3 regions of the Tardiphaga sp. 20_F10_N6_6 genome follow, and region 1 is predicted to be linked to each of the others. Evidence: predicted binding sites of a transcription regulator. Region 1 holds the regulator's gene; each other region holds the start of a gene.
What was found. The regulator PhoB, encoded in region 1, activates phosphate uptake and scavenging genes when phosphate is short. The targets are predictions, from matches to a motif close to TGTCATNNANCTGTCAT.

Region 1 (4,892 bases):
ACATTGTCGCCGGCGCCAACCGTCAGCAGCTTGGCGTCACGCAATGCGGCCACGAGATCGCCGGCCGGCACGACAGCCTTGAGGCCGATCAGCAGACCTTCGCCGCGCACTTCGCTGAGCACGTCAGGATGGCCGTCGACCACGCCCGCGAGTTTCTGTTTCAGCAGCAGCGACATCTTCTTCACATGATCGAAGAAGCCGGGCTTCAGCATGATATCGAGCACGGAATTCGCGGCAGCGACCGCCAGCGGATTGCCACCGAAGGTCGAACCATGGGAGCCGGGCGCCATGCCTTCGGCCGCTTCCGCCGTGACGAGGCACGCACCGATCGGAAAGCCGCCGCCGAGCGCTTTGGCCAGCGACATGACATCCGGCGTCACGCCGATGCGCTGATAGGCAAACAACTCGCCGGTGCGGCCCATGCCGGTCTGCACTTCGTCGAAGATCAGCAGGATGCCGTTCTTGTCGCAGAGTTCGCGCAGCGCGCCGAAGAACGCGTTGCTCGGCGCACGCACGCCACCCTCACCCTGCAGCGGCTCGATGAGAATGCCGGCGGTGTTCGGACCGATCGCCTTCTTAACGGCTTCGATATCGCCGAGCGGCAACTGATCGAAGCCGTCGAGCGGCGTGCCGTAGCCTTCGAGATATTTGGCAGCGCCGGTCGCCGCGAGCGTGCCGAGGGTGCGGCCATGGAACGCGCCTTCAAAGGTGATGATGCGCGTGCGCTCGGGATGGCCCTTGGAGAAATGATAGTGGCGGGTCACCTTGATCGCGCATTCCATCGCTTCCGCACCCGAATTGGCGAAGAACACGAAGTCGGCAAAGCTTTGTTCGCACAGCCGCGCGGCGAGGCGCTCGCCGTCCGGGCTCTTGAACAGGTTCGACATATGCCAGAGCTTGGTGGCCTGCTCCTGCAATGCGGCAACCATATGTGGGTGCGCATGGCCAAGTGCGTTCACGGCAACGCCGCTGGTGAAATCGAGATAGCGCTCGCCATCGGTTCCAATCAGCCACGCGCCTTCACCGCGCTCGAAAGCGACATCCGCACGCGCGAAAACAGGCAGCAAGTGAGCCTGAGAGAGGGGCGAAGACGTTGCGTTGCTGGTCATAACCGATCCGATCGAAAAGACTGCGGCCGCGTCGATGACAACTGTGCGAAATCGAACAACGGACCCTAGAAACGAAACGTGCCGCCCTTCTCGGGCGGCACGTGGGCATTATTCTATGTGTGCTGTGAAGACTGTCAACCGCGCACTGCGGCTTTCGAGTCACACGGAGTCGCAGAAAAAGCCGATTTTGCAGCTTTATTTGCAGAAGCATGTGGACGCGGCATGCCCGACTCTTGCGCGCGAGTCACGGCATATTGTAGCTTTTGCCTCGTCGGATACGACATCTCGTGCGGCGGTAGATCCTTTTGACACATCCAGTGCGGCGTAACAGCCGGACGCGAAATTCGCGCCCGGTGAGCGCTAAAGGATTCTGACCGCAGGGATTTTTGAAGTCTCAACTCGCAGCGCTGCCCGGTCAGGCCGGCGCTCACGAAGGGAAAACGGCGATGACGGTAATGACATGGACCGACGATCGCGTCGAACAGTTGAAGAAACTCTGGGAAGGCGGCCTTTCCGCCAGCCAGATCGCTGCGGAACTCGGTAACGTGACCCGCAATGCCGTGATCGGCAAGGTTCACCGCCTTGGCCTGTCCGGCCGTGCCAAGAGCCCCTCCTCGGCAGCTCCGCGGCAGCGCAAGGCGCGCCCGGCGCAGCAGATGGTACGCGTTGCCCGCCCGATGGCACGCGGCAATACCGCGCTGGCCCATAATTACGAGATCGAGGCCGAGCCCGACCCGATCGCCTATGACAACATCGTGCCGATCAGCCAGCGCCTGTCGCTGGTCGAACTCAACGAAGCCACCTGCCATTGGCCGATCGGCGATCCGTCGAGCGCGGACTTCTATTTCTGCGGCGGCAAGGCCCTGGCCGGCGCCCCCTATTGCGCGCATCACTCGCGCATCGCTTATCAGCCGGCAAGCGACCGCCGCCGCGCAGTGCCGAAGCCGACGCGCTGAGCTGGAAAGCATCTAAACCAAATGAAAATGCCCGGCGATGAGCCGGGCATTTTTTGCTTGGGGGCTTCTAACCTCGCCCCGCTTGCGGGGGAGAAGGAAGATACCTACTCCGCCGCCTTGTCGAACCGGTCGTCCAGCGCGTAGCCGGCACCGCGCACGGTGCGGATTGGATCGGGCTCGCCAGCGGGATTGAGCAGCTTGCGCAGGCGGCCGATATGCACGTCGACGGTGCGCTCGTCGATATAGATGTCGCGGCCCCAGACGCTGTCGAGCAACTGCTCGCGGCTGAACACGCGGCCCGGATGTTCCAGGAAGAACTCCAGCAGGCGATATTCGGTCGGACCGAGATCGATCGGACGGCTGGACCGCACGACGCGGCGCTTGTCGCGGTCGAGTTCGATGTCGCCAAACGCCAGGACGGTGGCGAGACGCTCGGGAGCTGCACGACGGAGCAGGCCCTTCACGCGGGCCAGGAGCTCCGGCACCGAGAACGGCTTGACGATGTAGTCGTCGGCACCGGTGGCGAGACCGCGAACGCGCTCGCTCTCTTCGCCGCGCGCCGTCAGCATGATGATCGGCAATGCCTTGGTTTCGGGCCGTGCGCGCAAGCGGCGGCACAGTTCGATGCCGGACAGGCCCGGCAGCATCCAGTCGAGCACCACGAGATCCGGCACCCGCTCCTTCAAGCGGGTGTCGGCATCGTCGCCGCGAGCGACGGTTTCAACATCATAGCCTTCGGCGTCGAGGTTGTAGCGAAGCAGCGTCGTTAGTGCCTCTTCATCTTCCACAACCAGAATGCGTGCATTCACAGCCATCTTGATCAATACCCTCAGTGACGTCCGACAAGTCTTTAAATCATGATCCTTGCGGAAGACTGGCTTCCACTTTTCCGGATCATGCTTCAGACCGTCGGCGTGTTCGCGAATGTGGTCATGTCGCCCTTCGGGCGCTTGTCGAGGATTTGCTGGCCCTCGATCATGTAGAACACGGTTTCCGCAATATTGGTGGCATGGTCACCGATCCGCTCGATGTTCTTGGCGCAGAACATCAGGTGGATACAGAACGAAATGTTACGCGGGTCTTCCATCATATAGGTCAGGAGTTCGCGGAACAGCGAGGTGCAGATCGCGTCGATTTCCTCGTCGCCCTTCCACACCGTCATCGCAGCGGGCAGATCATGTGCGGCATAGGCGTCGAGCACGGCCTTGACCTGGGTGGTCACGAGGTCGGTCATGTGCTCGAGGCCGCGGATCAGCTTCAGCGGATGGAAGTCGCTGTCGAGTGCATTGACGCGCTTGCCGATGTTCTTGGAGAGATCGCCGATGCGTTCCAGATCAGTGGCGACGCGCAGCGCGCCGACGATCTCGCGCAAATCGACAGCCATTGGCTGGCGCTTGGCGATGGTCAGCACGGCGCGCTCTTCGATCGTGCGCTGCAACTGGTCGATCTCGGAGTCAGTGGCGACGACGCGCGCACCGAGCGCGACGTCCCGGCGGATCAGCGCATCGACGGATTCGACGATCTGCCGTTCCGCGAGGCCACCCATCTCGGCAACGAGACGGGTCAGCTCCTGCAGATCGTCGTCGAAAGCCTTGGTGGTGTGTTCAAAAGCCATCTCAAATTCCTCCCGCGAATGTGTCGCGTCAGCCGAAGCGGCCGGTGATGTAATCCTGGGTGCGGCGATCGGTCGGCGACGTGAAGATCTTGTTGGTCTGATCGAACTCGATCAACTCGCCGAGATACATGAAGGCCGTGCTGTCGGAGACGCGGGCAGCCTGCTGCATGTTATGGGTCACGATCGCGATCGTATACTGATCCTTCAACTCGTCGATCAGCTCCTCGATCTTCGCGGTCGAGATCGGATCCAGCGCCGAGCACGGCTCGTCGAACAGGATCACTTCCGGCCGCACCGCGATGGTGCGCGCGATGCACAGGCGCTGCTGCTGACCGCCCGACAGGCTGAGACCCGACGCGTTGAGCTTGTCCTTGACTTCGTTCCAGAGTGCACCGCCGCGCAGCGCCCTCTCGACGCGGATGTCCATCTCCGACTTGGAGATCTTTTCGTAGAGGCGGATACCGAAGGCGATGTTTTCGTAAATCGTCATCGGGAACGGAGTCGGCTTCTGGAACACCATGCCGACGCGGGCGCGCAGCAGGTTGAGGTCCAGCTTCGGATCCAGAATGTTCTGGTTGTCGAGCATGAGCTGACCTTCGGCGCGCTGGCCGGGATACAGATCATACATGCGGTTGAAGATGCGCAGCAGTGTGGACTTGCCGCAGCCCGACGGGCCGATGAATGCGGTTACGCGGTTCGCCATCAGCGTCAGGTTGATCTTCTTCAGGGCGTGGTGTTCGCCATAGTAGAAGTTCAGGTCGCGCACGGTGACCTTGGGACGGGTCTCGCCCTGCAGGGCCGACGGCGGCGGCATCGAGACGGAAGGAACGCCAGACGACACAGAAAGCTCACTCATTTTGCTGTCCTCTCGGCGCCGAGAATGCGCGCGCCAATGTTAAGGGCAAGTACGGTCAAGGTGATGATCAGGGCACCGCTCCAGGCGAGCTGCTTCCAGTACTCGTAGGGGCTCTGCACGAAGTTGTTGATGGTCACCGGCAGGTTGGCCATCGTCTTGGTGAGATCGAGGCTGAAGAACTGGTTGCTCAGCGCGGTGAACAGCAGCGGCGCCGTTTCACCGGCGACACGCGCGGTCGCCAGCAGCACGCCGGTGATGAGACCGGCGCGGGCTGCACGATAAGCAATCCGCTTGATGACCAGGGAGCGCGGCAGGCCGAGCGCCGAGGCCGCTTCACGCAGCGGGTTCGGCACGAG
Region 2 (4,892 bases), 540 kb from region 1:
AACCACGAAGTGATGATGCGCGGCACCTTTGCCAATATCCGCATCAAGAACTTCATGATGCAGGGTGCTGACGGCAACGTACCGGAAGGCGGCATGACCAAGCACTGGCCCGATGGCGAAGCGATGTCGATCTACGACGCCGCGATGAAGTACCAGGCCGAACAAGTGCCGCTGGTCGTGTTCGGCGGTGCCGAATACGGCAACGGTTCGTCGCGCGACTGGGCTGCAAAGGGCACCCGTCTGCTCGGCGTTCGCGCCGTGATTACCGAAAGCTTCGAACGTATTCATCGATCCAATCTGGTCGGCATGGGCATTCTGCCGCTAACCTTCGAGAACGGCTCATCGTGGAAGAAACTCGGCCTCAAGGGCGACGAGAAGGTCACGATCCGCGGCCTGACCGGCGACATCAAGCCGCGCCAGCAGATGGTGGCGGAAATCGTGTCGGCCGATGGCTCACTCCACAAGGAGACGCTGCTCTGCCGCATCGATACGCTGGACGAGCTCGAATATTACCGCAATGGCGGCATCCTGCATTACGTGCTGCGTCAGCTTGCAGCCTGACGCCCATACGTGGTGTGACGTAGTGCCTCACCGCGAAGTGAGTGGCTAGTGAACAGAAGGCGGCCTATGAAGGGCCGCCTTCTGGCGTTTGAGGGCATGAACGTGTTAGCGACACCAATGTGCGACACCGTCTGTTATGTGTCTCACCTCGAGCGTGGCAAAACCTCATGAAATCCTTTGGTGGCATATCGCAGTGGACTGGCGCGCTCAGCGTGTGCGCCGCCATTGCAGCAAGCGGTAACGCGCTGGCCCAGCCTAGGGCCGTGGTGGAGCTGTTTACCTCGCAAGGTTGCTCGTCCTGCCCGCCTGCAGACAAGATCATCGGCGACCTCGCCCAAGACCCGTCCGTGATCGCATTGAGCATGCCGATCGACTACTGGGACTACCTGGGCTGGAAGGACACGCTGGCCGACTCGCGTTTCAGCGCGCGGCAGAAGGCCTATTCACAGATGCGCGGCGATCGTGACGTCTACACGCCGCAAGTCGTCGTCAACGGCGCCACTCAAGTGATCGGCAGCGATGCCGATCGTATCCAGGGCGCGATCAGCGAAACCAAGAAAGGCACCGTGATGACGGTGCCGGTGTCGATGTCCGTCTCTGGCAAACACGTCAACGTGTCCGTTGCCGCATCGAGCAATGCGCCCGATACAGCGCATGGCGAAGTCTGGATCTGTTCCGTGTCGAAGGCAGTGCCGATCACGGTCGGTCGCGGCGAGAATCGCGGCAAGCAACTGACCTACTACAATGTCGTCCGGAACTGGCTGAAGGTCGGTGACTGGACCGGCAACGCCGCCAACTGGACGCTGCCGCTGGAGAACATCTCCAGGGATGGTGTCGATGCCGCCGTCGTTTATGTGCAAGACGGCACGCGCGACAAGCCCGGCGCGATGCGCGGCGCGGCCTATACGTCGCTACAGTAAGTCTTCCGATTGATAACTTCGGTAGCTGCTGCGCTTACGCGCGGCATGCCTGCATCATTGTGAGCCCTCGGCGAAAACTGGATTCCTTCGTCGCTTCGCCTATCGCAATGACGCTTGATGGTCTCGCAAAAGCATCCACCAAAAAGAAAAGGACCAACTTGCGTTGGCCCAGTGGGGATTAACTTCCTGCGCAGGGTCCGATCCCAACGACCGCGGGGGGCTGGGGGCTGAGGAATCCGAGACCGGAAGAACCGGACCCGACGCAGTATCTTCTTGTCGCAATCCAGAAGGGCGCCCGATGGGCCAAAATTTGGCGGCAATAAGATTCACCTGACGTTCCCGTGACGGGAAATTTCTACCATCAGCCCTGCGGATCGGCCCTTGCAGAGGACCGCGGTCGGCGCGATCATGTCGACGATATGACAGGAGGCGCTGCATGAATGTGATTCCGGGAGATACTGAGCCCACCGAGAATCGCGCGGCGACGGGCTCTGCCGCCGCCGCGCCCGTCGTCAGCTTCAATCGCCTTGAGCTCAGCCGCATCCTCAACCTGTACGGCCGTATGGTCTCCGACGGTGAGTGGCGCGATTACGCCATCGACTTTCTGCGCGACCGCGCGGTGTTCTCGGTGTTCCGCCGCTCGTCGGAAGTGCCGCTCTATCGCATCGAGAAAGATCCGCGACTGGCGCGCAAGCAGGGCATGTATAGCGTGATTTCGGCCAGCGGCATGATTCTGCGCCGCGGCCAGGAACTCGACCGCGTGCTCCTGGTGATCGATCGCAAGCTGGCGGTGGTGTAATCGATTCGCAGAGCGTCAGGGCAGCGTGCGGGCGCCGTCGCCAAGTGCGAGCTGCATCGAAACGGTATCAAGCCAGCGATCGAACTTGAACCCGACATCGGTATGCACCCCAACCATCTGAAATCCGGCATTGCGATGAACCGCGATGGAGCCAGCATTCGCGCTGTCACCGATCACGGCGACCATCTGGCGGTAGCCGCGGCTCTCGCATTCGGCGATCAACCGCGCGAGAAGTTTGCCGCCAACGCCTCGCCGTTGGGCTTTCGGATCGAGATAAATCGAATTCTCGACGGTAAAGCGATAAGCCGGTCGCGGGCGATGCGCGCTGGCATAGGCATAGCCGACAACCCGGCCTTCCAGCACAGCCGCGAGATACGGATAGCCCCCGCTCACCATCCCCTCGAAACGTCGCGTCATCTCGGCCAAATCTGGCGGGATCAGTTCGAACGTGGCCGTGCCGAACTGCACCGCCTCGGCATAGATCGCGGTGATCGCGGGCAGATCTGCCGCCGTGGCGGGCCTGATTTCAATATCGGACATGGCGCTGAGACTATTTTTGCTCCACCCAAAAGAAAAGCCCCGGCCTTTCGGTCGGGGCTAAGATCTTCTCTATGCTCTGAGCTTATTCGCGCTGTCCGAGCAGCTGCAGCAGCAGCGTGAACAGGTTGATGAAGTTCAAGTAGAGCGACAGGGCACCGGTGATCGCCGCGCGCTCGGCGATATCGCCGCCCTGCGAGGCGTAACCGTAGATGTAGTCGTTCTTCAACCGCTGGGTATCGTAGGCAGTGAGGCCCGCGAAGATCAGCACGCCGACGACCGACACGATGAACTGCAGCATCGACGAAGCGACGAAGATGTTCACGACGCTCGCGATGATGATGCCGAACAGGCCCATCAGCAGGAACGAGCCCATGCCCGTCATGTCACGCTTGGTGGTGTAGCCGTAAAGGCTCAGCGCACCGAACGAGGCAGCGGTAATGAAGAACACCCGCACGATCGATGTGTGCGTGTACACCAGGAAGATCGACGACAGCGAGATGCCCATCAGAGCCGCGAAGGCCCAGAACAGCAGTTGCGCGGTGGCCGGCTTCAGCCGGTTGATGCCGAACGAGATGGCGAACACCATGACCAGAGGCGCCAGGATGAACACCCACTTCAGCGGGCTCACGAACATCGCATAGCCGAACGGCGTCAGGTAGGAGCTGCCGATCCGGGCAGCAGCGCCCGACGGATCGGTCGTGACAGCCGCCATGTACACGCCGAGAGCAGCCAGGCCGGTGATGGCCAGACCGATCGTCATGTAGTTGTAGATGCGCAGCATGTAGGAGCGCAGTCCGGCGTCCACGGCAGCGGCATCGCGCGCGCCGGCCCGGCCGAAGGGGGAAGCATAGTTACGGTCTAGATCCGACATGGTCGAAACCTCGATGTTGTCCGGCTGATCGCAAAGGGTTCGCGTCGCCGGTTCGAATTATATCCCAGATATCTGCGCTTCCTGACACTAAACTCGATTTCATAAAAAATCGATGTCATCTGCGCTCGATGCCTGACCCATAGGGTATGTGGTAAACTAACACATTCGCTGCAAGCTTCCACGCGTGGCGGAATGTCGCTCCGATTTGCATTGAGGCAACCGGGTAAACTTTCAGCCTGACGCAAGCTTGGCGATTTCTCAGTCATTTTGCACGAATCAGCCCGTGCAAAGGCTGCTTCGTGTCAAAACAGGTCACAAATTCCGTAACACGGTGGCAGGCTTCTGGTTCAAGGCTACCAACGTACCCACCAGGCCCAAACCCACTGTGACAATTAGCGCCGCCAGCACGACGCCAGCCGCGCTGCCAGCCTGCCAGACAAAGCTCAGCGTCATCAGGCGCGTGACGATCAGCCACGCCGCCACCGAGCCGGCGATGACCCCAAACACCGCCGTGGCCAGGCCGATCATCAGATATTCGAGGGCATAGGCACCCAAAAGCCGCGCACGCGTTGCGCCGAGGGTCTTGAGAATCACGGCGTCATAGACGCGATGCCGGTGACCGGCGGCCAGCGCGCCACCGAGCACGAGGATGGCCGAGAGCAGCGTCACCGCGCTAGTACCGCGGATCGCCAGCACGAGATTTGTAACAACCGATCCCACAGTGTCGAGCGCTTCCCGGACCCGCACGGTGGTGATCATCGGGAATGCGTCGGCCACCGCCTTGACCAGACCGGCGTCCTGGGACGGATCGGACTTCGGTTCGGTCAGCGTGGCAATATGGGTATGCGGCGCACCGCGGAAGGTATTGGGCGAGAACACCAGGACGAAATTGATGCCGAGGCTCTGCCAGTCGACGGACCGCATATTGCCTATCCTGGCGGTGATATCGCGGCCGAGCACGTTGACGGTGACCTCGTCGCCCAGTTTGAGCCCGAGCCCGTCGGCCAGCTTCTTCTCGAACGACACCAGTGGCGGGCCGCTATAGTCGGGCGCCCACCATTCGCCCTCGACCAGCTTGGAGCCACGCGGAACCTCGTTGGTGTAACTGAGGCCGCGGTCGCTCTGCAGTACCCATTCGGCATCGGATGACGGCTTGAGGTCTTCTGCCTTGACGCCGCGCGCGGCGACGATCCGGCCGCGC
Region 3 (4,892 bases), 220 kb from region 1:
CGAAACACTTCCGTATTATCCATCGCGCCCTTCACGCGGTCGCTGCCGGGACCGGTGGCGGTGAGGATCACGTCCTCGCCGGAATGCACGCTGGCGCCCATCATTGCCGGCAGGTTGCCGAGCCGCAGCATGCTGCCGGGCGCATTCTTGTATTTCTCGTTGGCCTTGAAGGTACCGGGCTCGTCGCCCTTCTCGGTCGGATCGTTGGGGTTGTCGAGCTTCGGCCGCAGCGTCTCATAGTGGTCGGGCAGGCTGGCCGACATGATCGCGAGCCGCCGGCTGACATCGATGCGCGATGGATAGCCTTCGGCATCCGGCGCGGGGTAGTTCGGGAAGCCGGCCTTCTCATAGACGCCAAGCCGTTCGCGCAGGGGCAGGTTTGACTCCTTGCTCATGTCGTCATTGACGGTGCCGACGAGGCTGTTGGGATGGCTGTGGTCGGAGACGACGAGGATGAGCGTGTCGTCGCCGCGCTTGGCCGCCCAGTCGCGCGCCAGCTTCACGGCATTGTCGAGCATGATGACGTCATAGACGGCGCGGTCCATGTCGAGCAGATGGGCGTATTTGTCGATCAGGCCCGACTCGACCATCAGGAAGAAGCCGTTGTCGTTGCGCGACAGGATCTTGAGCGCGCCATGCACCTGCTCGGTCAAATCAGGCTGTTGCGGATATTTCTTCACGCCGCCGCCGCCGAGAAACTTGCGGTCCAGCACGCCGTCCATATTGCCGGGCGTGAAAAGTCCAAGCAGCTTGCGCGTCTCCGGCTTCTTGGCGAGGCCGTTCAGTTCGGGCGCCGTGGTCGCCACCGAATAACCGGCATCACGGAAGCGTGCGACATAGTCGACGTCATCCTTGCGCTTCGATGTCGCGGCCGCCTGCGGCAGGAAATTCGCTGCGCCGCCGCCCATCAATACGTCCGGTTTGGCCGCAAGGAACTGCGCGACGATCTCGTCATAGGCCGCGCGGCGGCGGGTATGCGCGATCATCGCGGCGGGCGTCGCGTCCTCGACCTCGGTATTGGTGACAATGCCGATCGCCAGATCGAGCTTGCGCTTCGCGAGGCTGGTGATGGTTTCGACCTGCGGATCGTCGAACACATTCGCGGTGCGATCCGCATAGACGCCCATCGCATTGGTTGCGGTCTTGTGGCCGGTGGCATAGGCGCTGGCCGAATTGGCGGAATCGGTGATGATGGAATCGGAGCCCGCCGTTGCCACCATCGCCATATGTGGCATGTCGTCCATCGCGAGCTTGCCGCGGCTCTTGCCTTCGGTGATGCCCTTCGAAAGAATTCTGGCGCCGACGCGGTGCGCCAGCGACATACCGTCGCCGATAAACAGGATCACATTCTTCGCCTTGCGCGGACCGGTATCGTAGACGTTCCACGTCACCGCGCGGCTGCGCACGCCGTCGCTGACTTCGATCTTGTAAGTCCCGGCTTTGTCGAGCGTCACGTCGCGCAGCAGCAAGGCGGACTGATCCTTGCCGTCTTCCTTCGCGATGTAGTCCGGGGATTTGCCGAACGCTGCGGTCTGATCGGCGCCGTTGATCGTCACCTTGATGTCGGCGGCCTGAACGAGTTCGGGAAACTCGACCTTGAAGTCGAATTTCGCGCCCGCGAGGATATCAGCGCGGTCGAGCGGATAGATCGTCTGCGCGCAGATTGGCGCGCTCATGAAAAAAGCCGCAAACGCGGCCAGCAACGACGTGTTTCTCATGGTGGACGTCCCGAGCGAGAGCCTGCGTGAGGCGATGTCCTTCCAATATAACGGCCGGATGACGTGACGACGACATCCGGCCGTTTGATCTTATAGTTCGAGCGTCTCCGCCGCGCCCTCAGCTCTTGTCGTTGTCGAGCTTCGGAATGTTTGAGCCTTCGCCAGCGCTCAGCAGGCCCGTCTTCGCATAGAGATCCAGCTTGGCGCGAGTATCGGTGATGTCGAGGTTGCGCATGGTGAGCTGGCCAATCCGGTCGGCTGGCGTAAACGGCGCATCCTCGACCTTCTCCATGCTCAGCCGCTCCGGCGCGTAGGTCAGGTTGGGGCTCTCGGTGTTCAGGATCGAGTAGTCATTGCCGCGGCGCAGTTCGAGCGTCACCTCGCCGGTGATCGCACGCGCGACCCAGCGCTGCGCCGTCTCGCGCAGCATCAAGGCCTGGGAATCGAACCAGCGTCCCTGATAAAGCAGCCGCCCGAGCCGCATGCCGCTGATGCGATACTGCTCGATGGTATCTTCGTTGTGGATGCCGGTGACAAGACGCTCATAGGCGATGTGCAGCAGCGCCATGCCCGGCGCTTCATAGATGCCGCGGCTCTTGGCCTCGATGATCCGGTTCTCGATCTGGTCACTCATGCCGAGGCCATGGCGGCCGCCGATGACATTGGCCTCGAGGAACAGCGCGACAGGATCGGTGAAGGTCTGGCCGTTCAGCGCAACGGGCTGGCCATCCACAAACCGCACCACGACCTTCTCAGCCTTGACGGCGCAGTCGTCGCGCCAGAACGGCACGCCCATGATCGGGTTGACGATCTTGATGCCGCTGTCGAGCTGTTCGAGATCCTTGGCCTCATGCGTGGCGCCGAGCAGATTGCTGTCCGTCGAATACGCCTTCTCGGCGCTCATCTTGTAAGCGAAGCCGTGGGCGGTCATGAAGGCCGACATTTCGGCGCGGCCGCCCAGTTCGTCGATGAACTGATCGTCGAGCCAGGGCTTGTAGATCTTCAGGTCCGGATTGGTCAGCAGTCCGTAGCGGTAGAACCGCTCGATATCGTTGCCCTTATAGGTCGAGCCGTCGCCCCAGATATTGACGCCGTCTTCCTTCATGGCCGAGACCAGCATCGTGCCGGTGACGGCGCGCCCGAGCGGCGTGGTGTTGAAATAGGCGATGCCGCCGGTCGAGACATGGAACGCGCCGGATTGAATCGCGGCAATGCCTTCGTGAACGAGTTGCGCGCGGCAATCGACGAGGCGCGCCTTCTCGGCGCCGAACTCCATCGCCTTGCGTGGAATCTCGTCGTAGTCAGCTTCGTCGGGCTGACCGAGATTGGCGGTGTAGGCGAAGACCTTGGCGCCCTTCTGCTTCATCCAGAGCAGCGCCGCTGACGTGTCGAGGCCGCCGGAGAAAGCGATGCCGACGTTTTTGCCCTTGGGCAGGCTCTTCAAGATCGTGGTCATGGAACGTCCAATCGGGGCAGTTTCTGCGGCCAGCGATAGCCCGGCCGGGCAAAGCACGTCAACGCGGCATCCGCTTGAGGCCGCTCAATCGTGGTGCTGCTCGGTGATCCGGTTGACGAAAGACGGCTTTGGCTGCCGCCCGATCATGCGCAGCCGCCAGCGATAGCCGGGCCAGGCGATCCTGGTCAGCCAGCGATCGACGTCCTCATCCGTCATCCGGGTCGAGGGCCAGCGGTAAATCCATCCGTGAATCAACCAGATAACCAGGAACGACACGAGGCCGGCGATGGTCACGTCGGTAAAGAAATGGCCGCCGAAAGCCATCCGCCAGCCCGAGGTGGCGATTCCGAAGACCGTCGCTGCCACATAGGCGTAGGGCCGCACCGAGGGCGGCGCGAGCGCGGCCGGAGCATAGGTCCAGAACGCCGTGGCGCCCTCGCCCGAGAAGAACGAGCAGTTGCGCCCGCATTGGCCGGTTGGATCCCACCACGCCTTGAACTCCCAGGGCCCGTTGAATTCCGTCACCATCACCGGCCGCGGCCGGCTCCAGAAGGTCTTGAAGGTGAAATTGGTCAGGACTCCGGCCGACATCAGCATGGTGAGGATCAGGAAGGCCATGGTGCGGCCCTTCACGAGCAGCGGCCGGTTGGGCCAGATCAGCTTCACGATCAGCGCGAGGATCGAGGGCGCGACAAAGGCCCATGCGATCCACATCGCCGCATCGCGGGCGAATTGCGCATAGGGCAGCGACGTCGTGGGGAAGCGTCTGGTCTCGGGATCGTAAAACAGTGCCGCGAGCTTGAGGTCGAGGTCGGGCCAGACTCCGAACATAATGGCAATGGCGGCAAACAGCCCAAGCGCGACGAGGAGTCCGGTCCGGTTCATGGCGGGCGGTTTAACCGAGGCAGGAGTTGAAGGAAAGGCAGTGCACTAGGGGCCGGCCGCGACATCGGGCTGCGGTGGTGCGCGCCGTGGCTGCCGCCAGGCGCCGGCATTGCGGCCCGCGATCACCCAGTAGATCAGTCCGGCAACGATACCCGCGCCGGTCATGACTTCGAGATGCCGACGTACAATGCCGTCGAAACTCATCGTGGCAGGGTCATAGGGGATCAGGCCGAGATAACAGGCGAGACCGACTGCCGCGCCGCCGAGTGCATAGACGATGACGCTGCGAATATAGAAAGCCTCGGTGATGAGGACGACGAGCATCGCCGGGATCAGCGCAAAGCCGCTGATGAAGATAAAGCCGAAGCCGAGCAGGATGTTGATCGTGTTCGGGTCGATGACGCCGGTATCGAGCGCGCTGAGTTCCGGAAACAGGATCGAGAACACCACGATGGCGCCGCCAATGAGACAGGCTGCGCAGAAGCCGAGAAAGATAACGAACAGGCGGCCGATCAGCGCCATCGTCAGTCCGTCATCGCCATCGCGCGCAAAGCCTGACGCTCACGCGCCGACAGTTTCTCGGTCTCCGACTTCAACTGGCCGCAGGCAGCGAGAATGTCGCGGCCGCGCGGCGTGCGCACCGGCGAGGAATAGCCGGCATTGAAGATATATTCGGAGAACTTCTCGATCTGGTCCCAGTCGGAACATTCGTAGCGCGTGCCGGGCCACGGATTGAACGGGATCAGATTGATCTTGGCATGGATGCCCTTGAGCATCTTGACCAGCAGCTTGGCGTCCTCGAGCGAGTCGTTGACGCCTTTCAGCATCACATA

Region 2: AB7813_RS19540 (DUF2794 domain-containing protein) is a predicted target of PhoB. The motif match lies at 1,890-1,906, and genes of this name have one in related genera.
Region 3: AB7813_RS21135 (alkaline phosphatase) is a predicted target of PhoB. The motif match lies at 1,766-1,782, and genes of this name have one in related genera.

What each region holds. Positions count from the first base shown of each region.
Region 1 covers NZ_CP197239.1:4,604,666-4,609,557, reverse strand. Annotated here, with positions in the region: gene AB7813_RS22120 (aspartate aminotransferase family protein) at 1-1,109, opposite strand, end outside; gene AB7813_RS22115 (GcrA family cell cycle regulator) at 1,556-2,065, shown strand; gene phoB (phosphate regulon transcriptional regulator PhoB) at 2,170-2,874, opposite strand; gene phoU (phosphate signaling complex protein PhoU) at 2,967-3,680, opposite strand; gene pstB (phosphate ABC transporter ATP-binding protein PstB) at 3,709-4,536, opposite strand; gene pstA (phosphate ABC transporter permease PstA) at 4,533-4,892, opposite strand, start outside.
Region 2 covers NZ_CP197239.1:4,060,612-4,065,503, forward strand. Annotated here, with positions in the region: gene acnA (aconitate hydratase AcnA) at 1-561, shown strand, start outside; gene AB7813_RS19535 (DUF1223 domain-containing protein) at 729-1,481, shown strand; gene AB7813_RS19540 (DUF2794 domain-containing protein) at 1,918-2,280, shown strand; gene AB7813_RS19545 (GNAT family N-acetyltransferase) at 2,296-2,820, opposite strand; gene AB7813_RS19550 (Bax inhibitor-1/YccA family protein) at 2,903-3,691, opposite strand; gene AB7813_RS19555 (ABC transporter permease) at 4,004-4,892, opposite strand, start outside.
Region 3 covers NZ_CP197239.1:4,384,069-4,388,960, forward strand. Annotated here, with positions in the region: gene AB7813_RS21135 (alkaline phosphatase) at 1-1,718, opposite strand, end outside; gene argG (argininosuccinate synthase) at 1,837-3,174, opposite strand; gene AB7813_RS21145 (phosphatase PAP2 family protein) at 3,259-4,059, opposite strand; gene AB7813_RS21150 (hypothetical protein) at 4,105-4,581, opposite strand; gene rlmN (23S rRNA (adenine(2503)-C(2))-methyltransferase RlmN) at 4,584-4,892, opposite strand, start outside.